Piscinibacter gummiphilus: one gene and its partners. Each later gene encodes a partner of the first gene's protein in a complex. Links are inferred from orthologs where the notes say so. Each region holds a gene or a part of one and is shown in the gene's direction. Other genes may lie near its edges.

The links.
Region 2: the proteins of tsaD (region 1) and tsaE are in contact, whole or in part, in a crystal structure (PDB 6N9A), measured with the Thermotoga maritima proteins. The link is inferred for Piscinibacter gummiphilus from one-to-one orthologs. Residues at the interface, in WP_004082750.1 of Thermotoga maritima: Cys10, Asp11, Arg49, His50, Leu82, Gly84, Gly135, Gly136, Glu154, Thr155, Leu156, Asp157, Asp158, Ser159, Glu162, Asp165, Lys166, Arg169, Leu170, Tyr175, Lys213, Thr214, Leu217, Tyr218, Gln221, Arg222, Asn324; in WP_004082108.1 of Thermotoga maritima: Leu37, Gly38, Lys46, Lys57, Val59, Lys60, Ser61, Thr63, Phe64, Thr65, Leu66, Met67, Val69, Pro71, Tyr82, Arg83, Leu84, Asp86, Asp88, Phe89, Asp93, Ile128, Asp130, Glu131, Arg134.
Region 3: the proteins of tsaD (region 1) and tsaB are in contact, whole or in part, in a solved structure (PDB 4WQ4), measured with the Escherichia coli proteins. The link is inferred for Piscinibacter gummiphilus from one-to-one orthologs.

The regions. Positions count from the first base shown.
Region 1 is NZ_CP015118.1:2,082,487-2,087,236, forward strand. Bases 550-3,406 are described here. They hold tsaD (tRNA (adenosine(37)-N6)-threonylcarbamoyltransferase complex transferase subunit TsaD), read left to right. Parts: upstream 550-1,377; coding sequence 1,378-2,436; downstream 2,437-3,406. Other genes in these bases: A4W93_RS09455 (ANTAR domain-containing response regulator), read right to left, coding at 550-792; A4W93_RS09460 (hypothetical protein), read right to left, coding at 884-1,090; A4W93_RS09470 (Hsp20/alpha crystallin family protein), read right to left, coding at 2,418-2,864; rpsO (30S ribosomal protein S15), read left to right, coding at 3,187-3,406. In the rest of the region: more of A4W93_RS09455, read right to left, coding at 148-549; more of rpsO, read left to right, coding at 3,407-3,453; pnp (polyribonucleotide nucleotidyltransferase), read left to right, coding at 3,708-4,750.
Region 2 is NZ_CP015118.1:1,945,019-1,949,910, forward strand. Bases 1,710-4,708 are described here. They hold tsaE (tRNA (adenosine(37)-N6)-threonylcarbamoyltransferase complex ATPase subunit type 1 TsaE), read left to right. Parts: upstream 1,710-2,976; coding sequence 2,977-3,441; downstream 3,442-4,708. Other genes in these bases: A4W93_RS08870 (AEC family transporter), read left to right, coding at 1,710-1,883; queG (tRNA epoxyqueuosine(34) reductase QueG), read right to left, coding at 1,876-2,976; A4W93_RS08885 (N-acetylmuramoyl-L-alanine amidase), read left to right, coding at 3,438-4,708. Also shown: A4W93_RS30345 (tripartite tricarboxylate transporter substrate binding protein BugE), read right to left, coding at 1-773; more of A4W93_RS08870, read left to right, coding at 981-1,709; more of A4W93_RS08885, read left to right, coding at 4,709-4,772; A4W93_RS08890 (DedA family protein), read right to left, coding at 4,867-4,892. UniProt on the Escherichia coli protein: Required for the formation of a threonylcarbamoyl group on adenosine at position 37 (t(6)A37) in tRNAs that read codons beginning with adenine.
Region 3 is NZ_CP015118.1:653,533-658,219, forward strand. The notes cover bases 1,180-3,973. They hold tsaB (tRNA (adenosine(37)-N6)-threonylcarbamoyltransferase complex dimerization subunit type 1 TsaB), read left to right. Parts: upstream 1,180-2,110; coding sequence 2,111-2,836; downstream 2,837-3,973. Other genes in these bases: dacB (D-alanyl-D-alanine carboxypeptidase/D-alanyl-D-alanine endopeptidase), read right to left, coding at 1,180-2,077; rimI (ribosomal protein S18-alanine N-acetyltransferase), read left to right, coding at 2,872-3,315; A4W93_RS02970 (uracil-DNA glycosylase), read left to right, coding at 3,315-3,973. Also shown: A4W93_RS02950 (SGNH/GDSL hydrolase family protein), read left to right, coding at 1-655; more of dacB, read right to left, coding at 662-1,179; more of A4W93_RS02970, read left to right, coding at 3,974-4,130; A4W93_RS02975 (putative bifunctional diguanylate cyclase/phosphodiesterase), read left to right, coding at 4,215-4,687. UniProt on the Escherichia coli protein: Required for the formation of a threonylcarbamoyl group on adenosine at position 37 (t(6)A37) in tRNAs that read codons beginning with adenine.

The DNA.
Region 1 (4,750 bases):
CGTCGTCCGAACCGTTCAGCACCGCCGTTGGTGCTGTCTGGTGTCAATGTCGAGGATCGCCGTTGATCCTCTGCCGGTTCATTTGCAAACGCTGTGCCAGCTGTTTTCGACGTGTGCCGCACCCGAACGGTGCTGCAGTGCACCCAATCAGGCGAGCAGGTCGCTGACGTCGATCAGTCGCTGGGCCACGTCGGCCAGGCGCAGGCCCTTGTCCATCGCGGTCTTGCGCAGGCGGGCGTACGCGGCGTCCTCGGTCAGGCCGTGCGCCTTGATCAGCAAGCCCTTCGCGCGGTCGATCACCTTGCGTTCCGACAGCTCGGTGCGCGCGTCCGCCAGCTCGCGGCGCAGGCCTTCCTCATGCTCGAAGCGGGCGAGGGCGACCTCGAGCACCGGCTTGACGCGGTCGGGCGCCATGCCGGCCACCACGTACGCGGTGACGCCGGCGGCGATGGCCGCACCGACATGGGAGGTGTCCTCGTCTTCCGTGAACAGCACGATGGGGCGGCGGGCGTCGCGTGTCGCGAGCACCACGTGCTCCAGCGTGTCGCGCGCCTGGCTTTCGGCGTCCACGATGATCATGTCGGGGGCGATCTGGGCGAGGCGGTCCGGGAGGAACACGTCGGCCGGCAGCACCGCGACGATGTTGTAGCCGTTCTCGAGCAGCCCGATGCGCAGCGACCGCGAGCGCTCGGCCTCGGTCACCGCCCGCGTGTCCGTGCCGTCGGCCAGCAGCGAGTCGGGGGCGACGATGACGATGCGCAGCGCGGCGGTGGAGGGGCGCGTCGGGTTCATGCCGCGAGGGCGAGCAACATCCGCGCCAGAGGAGGGCGCCCGGGCGTGAAAAAGCCCGCACGCGGCGGGCTTCTGCGGGAGCGGGTGCGGTTCAGCGGCTGCCGTGCGACAGGTTGAACTTGCGGCGGATCCAGTTGCCGAGCGGGCGCACTGAATCGAGGAGGGTGTCGGACACGAACAGCTCGCGTTCGGTCAGCACGCCACGGGAATCGAGGGAGTCGAGGAACTGGCGCACGTCCTGGCGGCGCACGCCGCTGCTCGTCACCAGCTGGGACAGCGAGACGTAGCGATGAGACATGTCACTCACCATCCGCCGGTAGGCGGAGCCCTGGTACGGGGCCGGGAGTTCGGGCCACGAGGTGAGTCGGTATTCTTTCATTCTGTTCCCCAACGAGAGGATCCCTGGTTCTGCTGAGTCGCCGCGTCGAGGCGGAGACTCCTGGACCCCCTAAGCGTAGGGCCTTGTCCGACATCGGACGATCGGGTGTCGCCCGCATTCTCGGGAAAACACTGACTCGTCTGTGTGACAAAGTGAAAGCGTTTTCAGACGAAAGTCGCGACGGCCGCCCTTGTTACAATCGGCCCATGAAGGTCTTGGGTGTCGAATCGTCGTGCGACGAAACCGGGGTGGCCGTGGTCGAGGCCACGCCGACAGGGGTTCCGAAACTGCGGGCCCACGCCCTGCACAGCCAGATCGACATGCACCAGGCCTATGGCGGCGTGGTGCCCGAGCTGGCCTCGCGCGACCACATCCGCCGGGTCGTGCCGCTCACCCGCCAGGTGCTGGCCGAGGCGGGCGTCGACCTCGCCGAGATCGACGTGGTCGCCTTCACCCGCGGTCCGGGCCTCGCCGGGGCGCTGCTGGTGGGGGCGGGCGTCGCCTGCTCGCTGGCGGCCGCGCTCGGCAAGCCCGTGTTCGGTGTGCACCACCTGGAAGGGCACCTGCTGTCCCCGTTCCTCGCGAGCGACCCGCCGGAATTCCCGTTCGTGGCGCTGCTCGTGTCGGGCGGCCACACCCAGCTGATGCGGGTGGACGACGTGGGCCAGTACGAGCTGCTGGGCGAGTCCATCGACGATGCCGCCGGCGAGGCCTTCGACAAGTCGGCCAAGCTGCTGGGCCTCGGCTACCCGGGCGGGCCGGTGCTGGCGCGCCTGGCCGCCTTCGGCGACGCGTCCGCCTATTCGCTGCCGCGCCCGCTGCTGCACAGCGGCAACCTCGACTTCTCGTTCGCCGGCCTCAAGACCGCCGTGCGCACCCAGGTGCTCAAGCTCGGCACCAATGTCTGCGAGCAGGACAAGGCGAACATCGCCGCGGCCACGCAGGAGGCCATCGTGGACGTGCTCGTTCGCAAGTCCATCGCCGCGCTCAAGCAGACCGGGCTCAGGCGCCTCGTGGTGGCGGGTGGGGTGGGGGCGAACACGATGCTGCGCGAGCAGCTGAACGCCCAATGTGCCAAGCGCCAGGTCCGGGTGCACTACCCGGAGCTGGCGCTGTGCACCGACAACGGCGCGATGATCGCGCTCGCCGCGGCGATGCGGCTTCAGCGGGGCGCCGTCCCCGGCTTCGACCAGGGGTTCGACGTGCGGCCCCGCTGGCCGCTCACCGAGGTTCAACCCATCGAGGTTCAGCCGATCGCGACCTGAGTGGCGCCGGTGGGCACCTTCTTCGACAGCGACAGGGTCAGCACCCCGTTGTCGAACCGGGCCGACGCGCTGGCCGGGTCCACCTCGGACGGCAGCACCACGGTGCGGGCGTAGCGGGCCTCGGCGCGCTCGCGGTACAGCACGCGCGGGGTGTCGGTGGGGGTTTCGGTCGCGGCAGCCGCTTCGGCCGTGGCGGTCTCGAGCACCACGCGGCGGCCCTGCACGGACACCTTCAGCAACTCGCGGGTGGTGCCCGGCACCTCGAAGGCGAGCGAAAAGGCGGTGTCGGTCTCGGACACGTCCAGCGCCGGGGTGCGGGAGGTGGGGGCCGACGGCGCGGTGACGCGCTCGGAGAACAGCTGGTCCAGCAGCCGGCTCGAAGCGGCGGCACGGCGGGACACGGAAACGGGGGCGGGGAACACGAACATGGGGAACTCCAGGAATCTTCGTTTCGGGGTAGCCGCTGCACCGTGCAGCACGCCATGGCTCCGAATTTGGAGCGTCCGGAGGGCTTTCAAGGGACTTGAAATCCGGCGTTCCGACCCCGTTCCGAAACTTTTTTCCGGAAGTCCGTGAGAAGGCCTTCCGGGAGGGGCTGCAGGTTTCCGCTACAATCGACGGGCTTTGCGCTCTTCCGGGCGCTGGCAATCCGCACGGCGCGGGGAGGTTTCCCCCGCTACCGCAAGTCAACCCACCCGAAACCGCAGGCCGTTTTCATTGGCCGCGACGGGTATTTCTGGAAACACACAGATGTCCACCACCGAACAAAAGGCCGAGATCGTCAAGGCCAACGCCCGCAGCGCCAACGACACCGGGTCCCCCGAAGTCCAGGTCGCCCTGCTGACCGCCCGCATCAACGAGCTGACCCCCCACTTCAAGACCCACCTGAAGGACCACCATGGTCGCCGCGGTCTGCTGAAGATGGTCAACACCCGCAAGAGCCTGCTGGCCTACCTGAAGGACCGTGACGCCGACCGCTACACGGCCCTGATCCAGAAGCTGGGTCTGCGCAAGTAATCGCACGGGAACTCGTGAAGCCTTCGTCGCGAGCCGTTTCCGTCGCTGTCGCTTCATGAGTTCCGAAAAGAGCCTGTCTGGGATCGCCAGCACAGGCTCTTTGTTTTGGAGTTCCGCCATCCACCGATGACGATGTGTCATTCCATCGCCGCTCACCCGCAGAGCGGCCATGGAATGGCATCGCGCCAGGATGACGTGGTTGCTCCAGGGGCCAGGCGCCACCCCACCGGCGCCGGTACACAAAGGAGAAAAGCATGAGCATGTTCAACAAGGTCACGAAGACGTTCCAATGGGGTCAGCACAAGGTCGTGCTCGAGACCGGTGAGATCGCCCGCCAGTCCGGCGGTGCCGTGATCGTCGACATCGAGGACACCGTGATCCTCGCCACCGTCGTGGGCGCCAAGAACCCGAAGCCGGGCCAGGACTTCTTCCCGCTGACCGTCGACTACATCGAGAAGACCTACGCCGCCGGCAAGATCCCCGGCAGCTTCTTCAAGCGTGAAGGCCGCCCGAGCGAACTCGAGACGCTGACCTCGCGCCTGATCGACCGCCCGCTGCGCCCGCTGTTCCCCGAAGGCTTCTACAACGAAGTCCAGGTCGTCGTGCACGTGCTGTCGCTGAACCCCGAAGTGTCGGCCGACATCGCCGCGCTGATCGGCTCGAGCGCCGCGCTCGCCATCTCCGGCATCCCGTTCAACGGCCCCATCGGCGCCGCGCGCGTGGGCTACATCAACGGCGAGTACGTGCTGAACCCGGGCAAGACCCAGCTGCTCGACTCGAAGATGGACCTCGTCGTCGCCGGCACCGAAGCCGCCGTGCTGATGGTGGAATCGGAAGCCCAGCAGCTGAGCGAAGAGATCATGCTCGGCGGCGTGGTGTTCGGCCACCAGCAGGGCAACATCGCCATCGCCGCGATCAACGAACTCGTGCGCGACGCCGGCAAGCCGGCCTGGGACTGGCAAGCGCCCGCCAAGGACGAAGCCTTCATCGGCAAGGTCACCGCGCTGGCCGAGGAGAAGATCCGCGCCGCGTACCAGATCCGTTCGAAGCAGGCCCGCACGCAAGCCTCGCGTGAAGCCAACGCCTCCGTGTTCGCCGCCCTCGACGCCGAAGGCGTGGCGTACGACAAGGTGAAGGTCGACAACGTGCTGTTCGACATCGAAGCGCGCATCGTGCGCGGCCAGATCCTGGCCGGCGAGCCGCGCATCGACGGCCGCGACACCCGCACCGTGCGCCAGATCGAGATCCGCAACAGCGTGCTGCCGCGCGTGCACGGCTCGTCGCTGTTCACCCGTGG
Region 2 (4,892 bases), 140 kb from region 1 along the record:
TTCGGCCCCTGGATGCCGTAGTAGGCCATGCGGTTCACCCCCTCGAGGCCCACTTCCTTGAACGTGGGCACGTTCGGCAGCACGGCCAGGCGCTCCGGTGCGGCGACGGCGATGGCGACCAGGCGGCCGTCCTTGATGAAGGGCAGGGCGGAGGGCAGGTTGTCGAAGATCATCGGCACCTGGCCGGCGACCGTGTCGTTCAGGGCCGGGCCCGCGCCGCGGTACGGGATGTGCGTGACGAAGGTGTTCGTGAGGCTCTTGTAGAGCTCGAACTGCATGTGCCCGATGCCGCCGGTGCCCGACGTGGCGTACGAGTACTTGCCGGGGTTCTTCTTCAGCTCGGCGATGAAGCCCTTGTAGTCCTTCGCGGGGAAGCTCGGGTGCACGGCGATCACGTTGGGCGTGGCCGCCACGTTGATGATCTGCGTGAAGTCGGTGATCGGGTTGTAGCCGATCTTCGGGTTGATGGCCGGGTTCGACGCGGTGGTGGACACGGTGGCGATGCCGAGCGTGTAGCCGTCGGCCGGCGAGCGCGCGATCTCGTTCGCGCCGATCGAGCCGCCGCCACCGGCCTTGTTCTCGACGATGACGGTCTGGCCCAGCGGCCCGTTCAGCTTCTCGGAGAGCACGCGCGCGATGATGTCGGTGGTGCCGCCGGGGGCGAACGGCACGACGAGGCGCACGGGCTTGGTCGGGTAGGCGGCCTGGGCCCACGCGCCGGAGGCGCTGAAGAGGGCGAGGGCGGCGGTGGCGACGAGGGTACGGCGTTGCATGCGGAACTCCTGAAACAACAGATGAAGAGGAACCGTGGGTGGCGCCTGCCCTGCAGCGGGCGCCAAGGGTCGAGCGGGCCGGTCTCCGGGCAGTATCGCCCATGAAACGAGGATCCGGGGTCGAGCCGTCACGGACCATGTTGCACGGGTCCCGGGGCCTTCCTGACTGTGGAAACTACGCAGCCCGGGCGCTGGCACACTGGGCCGATGTCCACCGCGCTGTTGTTGCTTCCCGACTTCCTGCTGATCGTCTGCGGCTTCTGCCTGTGCCGGTGGACGGCGCTGAACCGGCCCGTGTGGGAGGCCGCCGAGCAGCTGGTGTACTACCTGCTGTTCCCGGTGCTGCTGTTCAACTCGGTGATGCGCAGCCCGCTGCAGCCGACGCAGACGCTGAGCCTCACGCTGGGCGGGGTCGCGCTGCTCGCCTGCGGCATCGCGCTCGCGTTCGCGGTGAAGCTCTGGCCGGGCGTGGACGCGCGGCTGCATGCATCGGGCGCACAGGTGGCGTTCCGCTTCAATTCCTTCATCGCGCTGGCGCTGGCCGAGCGCCTGGGCGGCCCCACGGGGGTGGCCTGGATGGCACTGCTGCTGGCCATCGGCGTGCCCATCTGCAACGTGGCGGCCGTGTGGCCGCTCGCGCGCCACGGCGGGCATTCGTACGCCCGCGAGATCATCCGCAACCCGCTGATCGTCGCGACCTTGCTGGGCCTCGCAGCCAACCTCGCGGGGGTGACCTTCCCCGAAGCGGTGGGCACCACGCTGCAGCGCATCGGCGTGGCCGCGCTGCCGGTGGGCCTGCTGGCCGTGGGGGCGGGCCTGAAGCTGGGCGGTCTCAAGGCGTCGCCGATGCTGACCACGGCCTTCATCGGCATCCGCCACGCCATCCTGCCGCTCGTGGGCATCGGGCTCGCGCTGCTGTTCGCGCTGTCGCCCGAGCAGCGGCTGATCCTCGTGCTGTTCGCGTCGATGCCGACGGCGTCCAGCGCCTACGTGCTGGCGGCCCGCATGGGCGGCGACGGGGCCTTCGTGGCCGGGCTCGTGTCGCTGTCGATCCTGCTCGGCATGGTGACGATTCCGTGGTGGATCGCCGTCCTGGGTTGGGTCACCTGAGGGCCCAGTCGATGTGCTCCTGCACGAGGGGCGAGGCGGCGTCGCGGGCCGCTTCGAGCGCGGCGCGCACGTCCGCGAGCGACGGGTCGGCCCGCAGCGCGTTGCCCAGGCCCACCGCGAGGTTGCGCCGCCAGCGTTCGTAGCCGATGCGGCGGATGGGGCCGCCTTCCGTGTGGCGGAGGAAGTCGGCCTCGGTCCAGGCCCAGAGCTGCAGCAGCGTGGGATGCAGCAGCGGGGCGCGCGGGTCGAAGTCGGGCAGGGTGCTGCGCTGGGCGTACTTGTTCCAGGGGCACACCAGCTGGCAGTCGTCGCAGCCGTAGATGCGGTTGCCGATCAGCGGGCGCAGGTCTTCGGGGATCGCGCCGTCGTGTTCGATCGTCAGGTACGAGATGCAACGGCGGGCGTCCACGCGGTAGGGCGCGACGATGGCTCGCGTGGGGCACACGTCGATGCAGGCCGAACACGAGCCGCAGTGCGGGGTCACGGGTTCGGACAGCGGCAGCGGCAGGTCGATGTAGATCTCGCCGAGGAAGAACATCGAGCCCGCCTCGCGGTGCAGCGTGAGGGTGTGCTTGCCGCGCCAGCCGATGCCGCTGCGCGAGGCGAGCTCCACCTCCAGCACCGGCGCCGAGTCGGTGAAGACGCGGTGGCCCAGCGGCCCCACGGCCTCGGCGAGGCGGTCGGCGAGCTTCTGCAGCCGGTTGCGCAACACCTTGTGGTAGTCGCGGCCGCGGGCGTACGTGGACACGCCCGCGTTCTCCGGCCGTGCGAGGTGCGCCCATTCGACGGCCTGCCAGTCGTTGTCGCCGTCGTGGCGCGTGCGAGGCAGGTAGTCCATGCGCGCCGTGATGACCCGCACGGTGCCCGGCACCAGCTCGGCGGGCCGCGCGCGCTTGAGGCCGTGGGTGGCCATGTAGGCCATCGAGCCGTGGAAACCGTGGTCGAGCCAGGCCAAAAGTCCCGGTTCGGCCGAGGACAGATCCACATCCGCCACGCCGATCTGGGAAAATCCGAGCGAACGCGCCCAGCCGCGCAGCTGTTCCACCAGCGCGGCGGGGTCCCCCACCTGATCCATGTTCCGGGCGTCCGACATTTGCCGATTCTAGAAACCCGCACCCAGGCGTGGCCCGACGAGGCCGCGTGCCAGCAGTCCGCAGCCCTTCTCGCGGCCCGGCCGGCGCTTCGCCGGGCGTTCGTCGAACTGCACGGCACCCTCGGCGCCGGCAAGACCACTTTCGCACGCCACCTGCTGCAGGCGCTGGGCGTCACCGGCCGCATCAAGAGTCCCACCTACGCGGTGATGGAAGCCTACCCGCTGGAGGGTTTCACGGCCTGGCACTTCGATTTCTACCGCTTCAACGACCCGCAGGAATTCGAAGACGCAGGCTTCCGCGACGTGTTCGCCAGCCAGGGACTCAAGCTCGCCGAGTGGCCCGAGAAGGCCGAGGGTCTGCTGCCCGAACCCGACCTGCGGATGGAACTTGTCCCACTCGACGGAGACGAACGCCGCGTGACCTTCACCGCCTGCACCCCCCTCGGCCAGGAGCTGCTGCCTTGAAGCGCCGCACCGCGCTCCAGGCGCTCGGCAGCGTCGTGCTGTCGCTCGGCACCGCCGAACTCGCGTTCGGCGCCAGCCTCGTGGCCGTGCGCGTGTGGCCCGCCGACGAATACACCCGCGTGACGCTCGAGTCCGACACGGTGCTGTCGGTCAAGCACTTCATGGCCGACAACCCGCGCCGCCTCGTGATCGACATCGACGGCCTCGAACTCAGCCCGAAGCTGCGCGAGCTGGTGGGCAAGGTGCATGCCGACGACCCGTACATCGCCGGCGTGCGCGTGGGCCAGAACCAGCCCCGCGTGGTGCGCCTCGTGCTGGACCTGAAGCAGGCCACCGCGCCGCAGCTCTTCACGCTGGAGCCGGCCGCGGCGTACCAGCACCGGCTCGTCTTCGACCTGCACCCGGTGCACGAGGCTGACCCGCTGCTCGCGCTCATCAACGAGAAGCAGAGCGCCGAGCAGAAGGCCGCCGAGGCCGTGCAGGACGCGCTGGGCGAGTTCATCGGCCGCGTGGGCAAGACACCCACGCCCCCGGCCACCCCGCCGGGTCCCGTGGCGCCGCCCGTGCCCGCACCGCCGGTGATCGCCCAGAAGCCGTCGCCCATGACGCAGGAGAAGATCGACCGCCTGATCATCGTCGCGCTCGACCCCGGCCATGGCGGCGAGGACCCGGGCGCCATCGGCCCGAGCGGCCTGCGCGAGAAGGACGTGGTGCTGTCGGTGGCCATGAAGCTGCGCGACAAGCTCAACGCCGAGCCCGGCATGCGGGCCATGCTCACGCGCGACGCCGACTTCTTCGTGCCGCTGCACGAGCGCGTGCGCAAGGCACGCCGCGTGCAGGCCGACCTGTTCGTGTCCATCCATGCCGACGCGTTCCTGAACCCGCAGGCGCGGGGCGCCTCGGTGTTCGCGCTGTCGCAGGGCGGTGCCACCAGCGCGGCAGCCCGGTGGATGGCCAGCAAGGAAAACGCGTCCGACATCGTGGGCGGCGTCAACTTCAAGGCGAAGGACAGCACGGTGATGCGCGCGATGCTCGACATGAGCACGTCCGCCCAGATCAAGGACAGCATGAAGCTCGGCGGCGAGGTGCTGGGCCAGATCGGAAAGGTGGGCCGGCTCCACAAGGCGAAGGTGGAGCAGGCCGGCTTCGCGGTGCTGAAGGCGCCGGACATCCCGTCCATCCTGGTCGAGACGGCGTTCATCTCGAACCCGGAGGAGGAGTCGAAACTGCGGGATGCGGGCTACCAGCAGGAACTGGTGGAGGCGCTGGCCACGGGCATCAAGCGGTACTTCGCCAAGAACCCGCCGCTCGCGCGCACGCGGCAGCTTTGAAGCCGGCACGCGGAAAAAACATGTCGCCCCGGCGAAGGCCGGGGCCCTGGGCGTCCGCCGAAGGGCCCGGCCTCCGCCGGGATGACATCTTGTTTTAAACAGCCGCGGCCGCCGCAGCCG
Region 3 (4,687 bases), 1.4 Mb from region 1 along the record:
CGCCCAGGTGGGCCAGACGGTGGACCAGGCCGCGGCGGCCCTGGCCGGCGTGTCGCCGGCGCTCAACCAGAACGACCTGGTCACGCTGATGGTCGGCTCGCACGACCTGCTGGCCATCGTGGGCACGAACAAGACGCCCAACGCCGCCGACCGCGAGGCGATGATCACCGCCGCGGAGAAGCGGGGCGAGGCGCTCGGCGACGTGGTGCTGAACACGATCGCCACCGGCGCGCGCATCCTCATCACCACCGTGCCGTACCTGAACACCGCGCCCGTCGTCGTGGCCGAGGGCTACGACGCCAACCTGCTGTACGAGATGTCCACCGCCTTCAACGACGGGCTGAACGCGCGCATGTCGCTGGTCCCGGGCGGTGGTGGCCGCAGCGGTGCCATCGTCGAGGTCGACCAACTGGTGAACTCGTACTACCTCAACAGCGGCGCGGCCTACAACGCGATCACCAACCGCGTGGCGGCGGCCTGCCAGACGGCCGGCGCGCCCACGCCGGACGCCGACCTGGACACCTGCAAGACGACCGACGTCACGACGGCCAGCCCGATCTACTACCTGTGGGCCGGCCGCATGCAGTACGGCACCATCACCCACGGCCTGCTGGGACAGACGGCCCTGCAGCGCATCCGCGCGAACCCGCTCTGATCGTCGTCAGTCGGCGGCGGTCCACTTGACCAGCGCTTCGAGCGCAGGCCGGGCCGCCGCGGCGTTGGGGTGGTTGATCACCCCCACCACCACGTAGCGCCGCCCCGAGTTCGCGAGCACGTAGCCGGCGATGCCGGTCACGTCCCGCAGCGAGCCGGTCTTCAGGTGGGCGCGGCCCGTGTTGGCGTTGCGGGTGCGGCGCATCGTGCCGTCGATGCCGCTCACCGGCAGTGAACTCATCAGCTCGGACATCGCCGGGCCCGCCCACGCGGCCTGCAGCACGCGGGCCAGCAACTGCGCGGTGACGCGCGAATCCCGCGACAGCCCCGACCCGTTCTCGACCACCGTGCCCGCCACGTTGTCGCCGAAGCGGTCCACCAGCCACTGCCGCACCACGTCGCGCGACTGGTCGGGCGAACCGGTGCCACGCTGCGTGGCGCCGAGCGTGAGGAACAGCTGCTGCGCCATCACGTTGTTGCTGAACTTGTTGATGTCGCGGATGGTTTCGGCGAGCGGCTCGGAGGTGACCTCGAACGTGGGCGGCGTGGCCGGTGCCGCACCGTCGCGCACGCGGCCCGACAGCTTTCCGCCCAGCTCGCGCCACAGACCCGTCAGCGCCCGTTCGTTGTAGGCCTTCGGATCGGCGTAGGCCGTGGGCCACTGCCGCTCGCCGCAGCTCGCCGCGTAGCCGCCCGCGAAACGCACGCGGGCCGGGTCGGTGAAGTCGGCCCGCAAGTCGCCCCGCCAGTCGTCGCAGGGGCCCTTGAGCAGCGGCACCGTGGTGTCCACCCGCACGCCCGCGAGCGGGATGTCCGCAGCCACCAGCGCCACGTTGCGCGCCGGCTGCGGCGTGAACGTGTAGGTGACCGACTTGTAGTTGAGCATCAGCGCGTCGGGCCCCGCGTTCGACGGGCGGTACGGCTCGCCGTCGAACGCCGCCGGGTCGTGGAGTGGCACCGCGAAGGCCGAGCGGTCGAGCACGATGTCGCCCTGGATGTCGCGCACCCCGAGCTGCTGCACGCGCCGCAGCAGCAGCCACAGCCGCTCCACCACCAGCTTCGGGTCGCCGCTGCCCTTGATGACCAGCGAGCCCTTGAGGACGCCGTCGGTGAGCTCGCCCTGGATCCACACGGGCGTGGTCCACGACCAGGCCGGCCCCAGCAGGTCGAGCGCCGCGCTCGTGGTCAGCAGCTTCTGGAGCGACGCCGGATTGACGGGCTGGTGCGGCTGCCACGCGAGCCGGTTCGCCGGCTGTCCCACCTCCTGCACGAGGGCCACGAGGCTGTCCCGGGGCACCTGCGCGCGGGCGAGGGCGGCGTCGACTTCGGGGGGGAGCGGGGTGGGACCGGCGAGGGCGGGCAGGGCGGTGGCGAGCAGGCACAGCGGCAGCGCCGTGCGCCGGAAGAAGGGCGTGATGGGCATGGATCGATGATCGCATGGCCTAGACTTCTGAAAATGACGACAACGAACACGCTGCTGGCCTTCGACACCTCGACCGACCTGCTGAGCCTGGCCTTGTGCACGCCGTCCGGCGACTTCGTGCACGAGTCGGCCGGGGGGGCGCTCGCGTCGGCCCGCCTCGTGCCCGAGGCCATGGCCCTGCTGGCCCGGGCCGGCATCGCGCTGGCCCAGGTCGACGCCATCGCGTTCGGCGCGGGTCCCGGCGCGTTCACCGGCCTGCGCACGGCCTGCTCGGTGGCGCAGGGTTTCGCGCTCGGCGCCGGCAAGCCCGTCGTGCCGGTCGACAGCCTGATGCTCGTCGCCGACGATGCCCGCGACCAAGTGGGCCCCGAGGTCGCCGCGGTGGTGCATGTGGCGATGGACGCCCGCATGGACCAGGTCTATGCCGGGGCCTACCGCTGGTCCGGCGCCGGCTGGGCCGTGCTGTCGGCGCCCGAACTGCTCGATCCGTCCGTGCTGGCCGCCCGCTGGCGCGACGACCCGCCGGCCGTGGTGGCCGGCTCGGGCCTGCCGGTGTTCGCCGCCGCGTTCGACCTGCCCGCCACCACGCGGCAGGTGCCGCAGGCCCGTTCCCGTGCCGCTGCGGTGCTGCGCGTGGCACGCCAGCGGTGGGCGGCCGGTGGTGCGGTGGATGCCTCGCTCGCGCTGCCCGTGTACGTGCGCGACAAGGTCGCCCAGACCACGGCGGAGCGCGAGGCCGCCCGGGAGGCGAAGTCGTGAATGCCGTGATCGACGATCGGCGACAATGGGTCCCGATGACGGTGCTGCACCTCGATGCCGTGCTCGCCATCGAGAACGAGGCCTACCCGGTGCCTTGGACCCGGGGCAACTTCATCGACTCCATCGCGGCGGGCTACGACGCCTGGCTGCTGGTGGATGCGCGCCAGACCCTGCTCGGCTACTTCGTGGCGATGGACGGGGTCGACGAGATGCACCTGCTGAACCTCACCGTGGCCCCGCCGCTGCAGGGCCGCGGGCACGCGCGCGAGATGCTCGACCGCCTGGTGGCCCTGTGCCGCGAGCGGCACGCGCAGATGCTGTGGCTGGAGGTGCGGGTGAGCAATGAACGAGCGAAGGCGCTGTATGCCCGGTACGGGTTCCAGCCCATCCGGATGCGCCGCGGCTACTATCCGCTGCCGCCGGGTCAGATGGGCCGGGAGGATGCGGCCGTGATGAGCCTGAAGGTGGAGTGGGAGTGATGGGTTTCAGCGAACGCCAGGCCTTGATGCTGGAGGAGATGGGCATCCGTGTCTGGACGCGGGCCGAGGTGGCTGCGCCCGTCGAGGCGGTGGCCGAGGCCGCGCCCGAGCCGGCACCGGCCCCCGTTCAGGCCCGGGCACCGGCGCCCATCCCCGCACCTGCACCCGCGCCCCGCGCGCCAGCCGCCCGGCCTCCCGCCATCGAGGTCGTCGCCCGCGGCGACCGCCCCACCGGCACGGAAACGATGGACTGGCCCGCGCTTCGCGAGGCCGTCGCCGGCTGCACGGCCTGCGGCCTGTGCCAGGGCCGCACGCAGACCGTGTTCGGCGTGGGCAACGAGCGGGCGCACTGGATGGTCGTCGGCGAAGCCCCGGGGGAGCAGGAAGACCGCCAGGGCGAACCGTTCGTCGGCAAGTCGGGCCAGCTGCTCGACAACATGCTGCGCGCGCTGGGCCTGACCCGCGACGAGGCGGGCCCCGAGCGGCAGGTCTACATCGCCAACACGGTCAAGTGCCGGCCACCGGGCAACCGCAACCCGGAACCGCAGGAACTCTCCCAGTGCGAGCCGTTCCTGATGCGGCAGATCGCGCTGGTGCAGCCGCGCGTGATCCTCGCGATGGGCCGCTTCGCGGTGCAGAGCCTGCTGCGCAGCAACGAGCCCATCGGCCGGCTGCGCGGCCGGGTCCACAGCTACCAGGGCGTGCCGCTGGTCGTCACCTACCACCCGGCCTACCTGCTGCGCAATCCCGAGGACAAGGGGCGGGCCTGGGACGATCTGTGCCTTGCACGCGAGGTTCTGGCCCCCGAAGGCTGAATGTCGTCGTTATCATGAGCGAGCGAGGGCCGCACGCGGGCAGAGCGGCTCCGATCGACCTCGCTGTCAACCCACAACAAGACGATGAACGAGCCCCGAGCGTTGCTCGACCGTGACCTGCCCGAACCGGAGGCTTGGCCCTGCCTGCTGGCCTGCCTCGCCGACGACGGCGCCGTGCTGCAGGCCAACCGGGAGTTCACGCGCCACCTCGGCATCGCCCACGAGACCCACCCGGGCTGGGTCTGGTCGGCGCTGCTGACGCCCGACTCGCTCGCCGCGCTGCAGGCCGCGCTGCCCCGCCGGGCCGACTTCGCCCTCACCCTGGTCCTCAAGGGCACCCCGCAGGCCCCGGACGGCACCTGGCTCGACGGCCGCGCCCGCTGGGACGCCGAGGGCGCCCGGTACCTGTGCACCTTCCAGGACGTGTCCGACCGCGTGCGCGCCGAGGGCGTGGCCCGCGATCGCGCCGACCAGTTCCAGCTGCTGGCCGACAACGTGCCGGTGCTCATCGCCTACTTCGAGGCCGGCACCTTCGCCTGCCGCTTCGCCAACCGGCA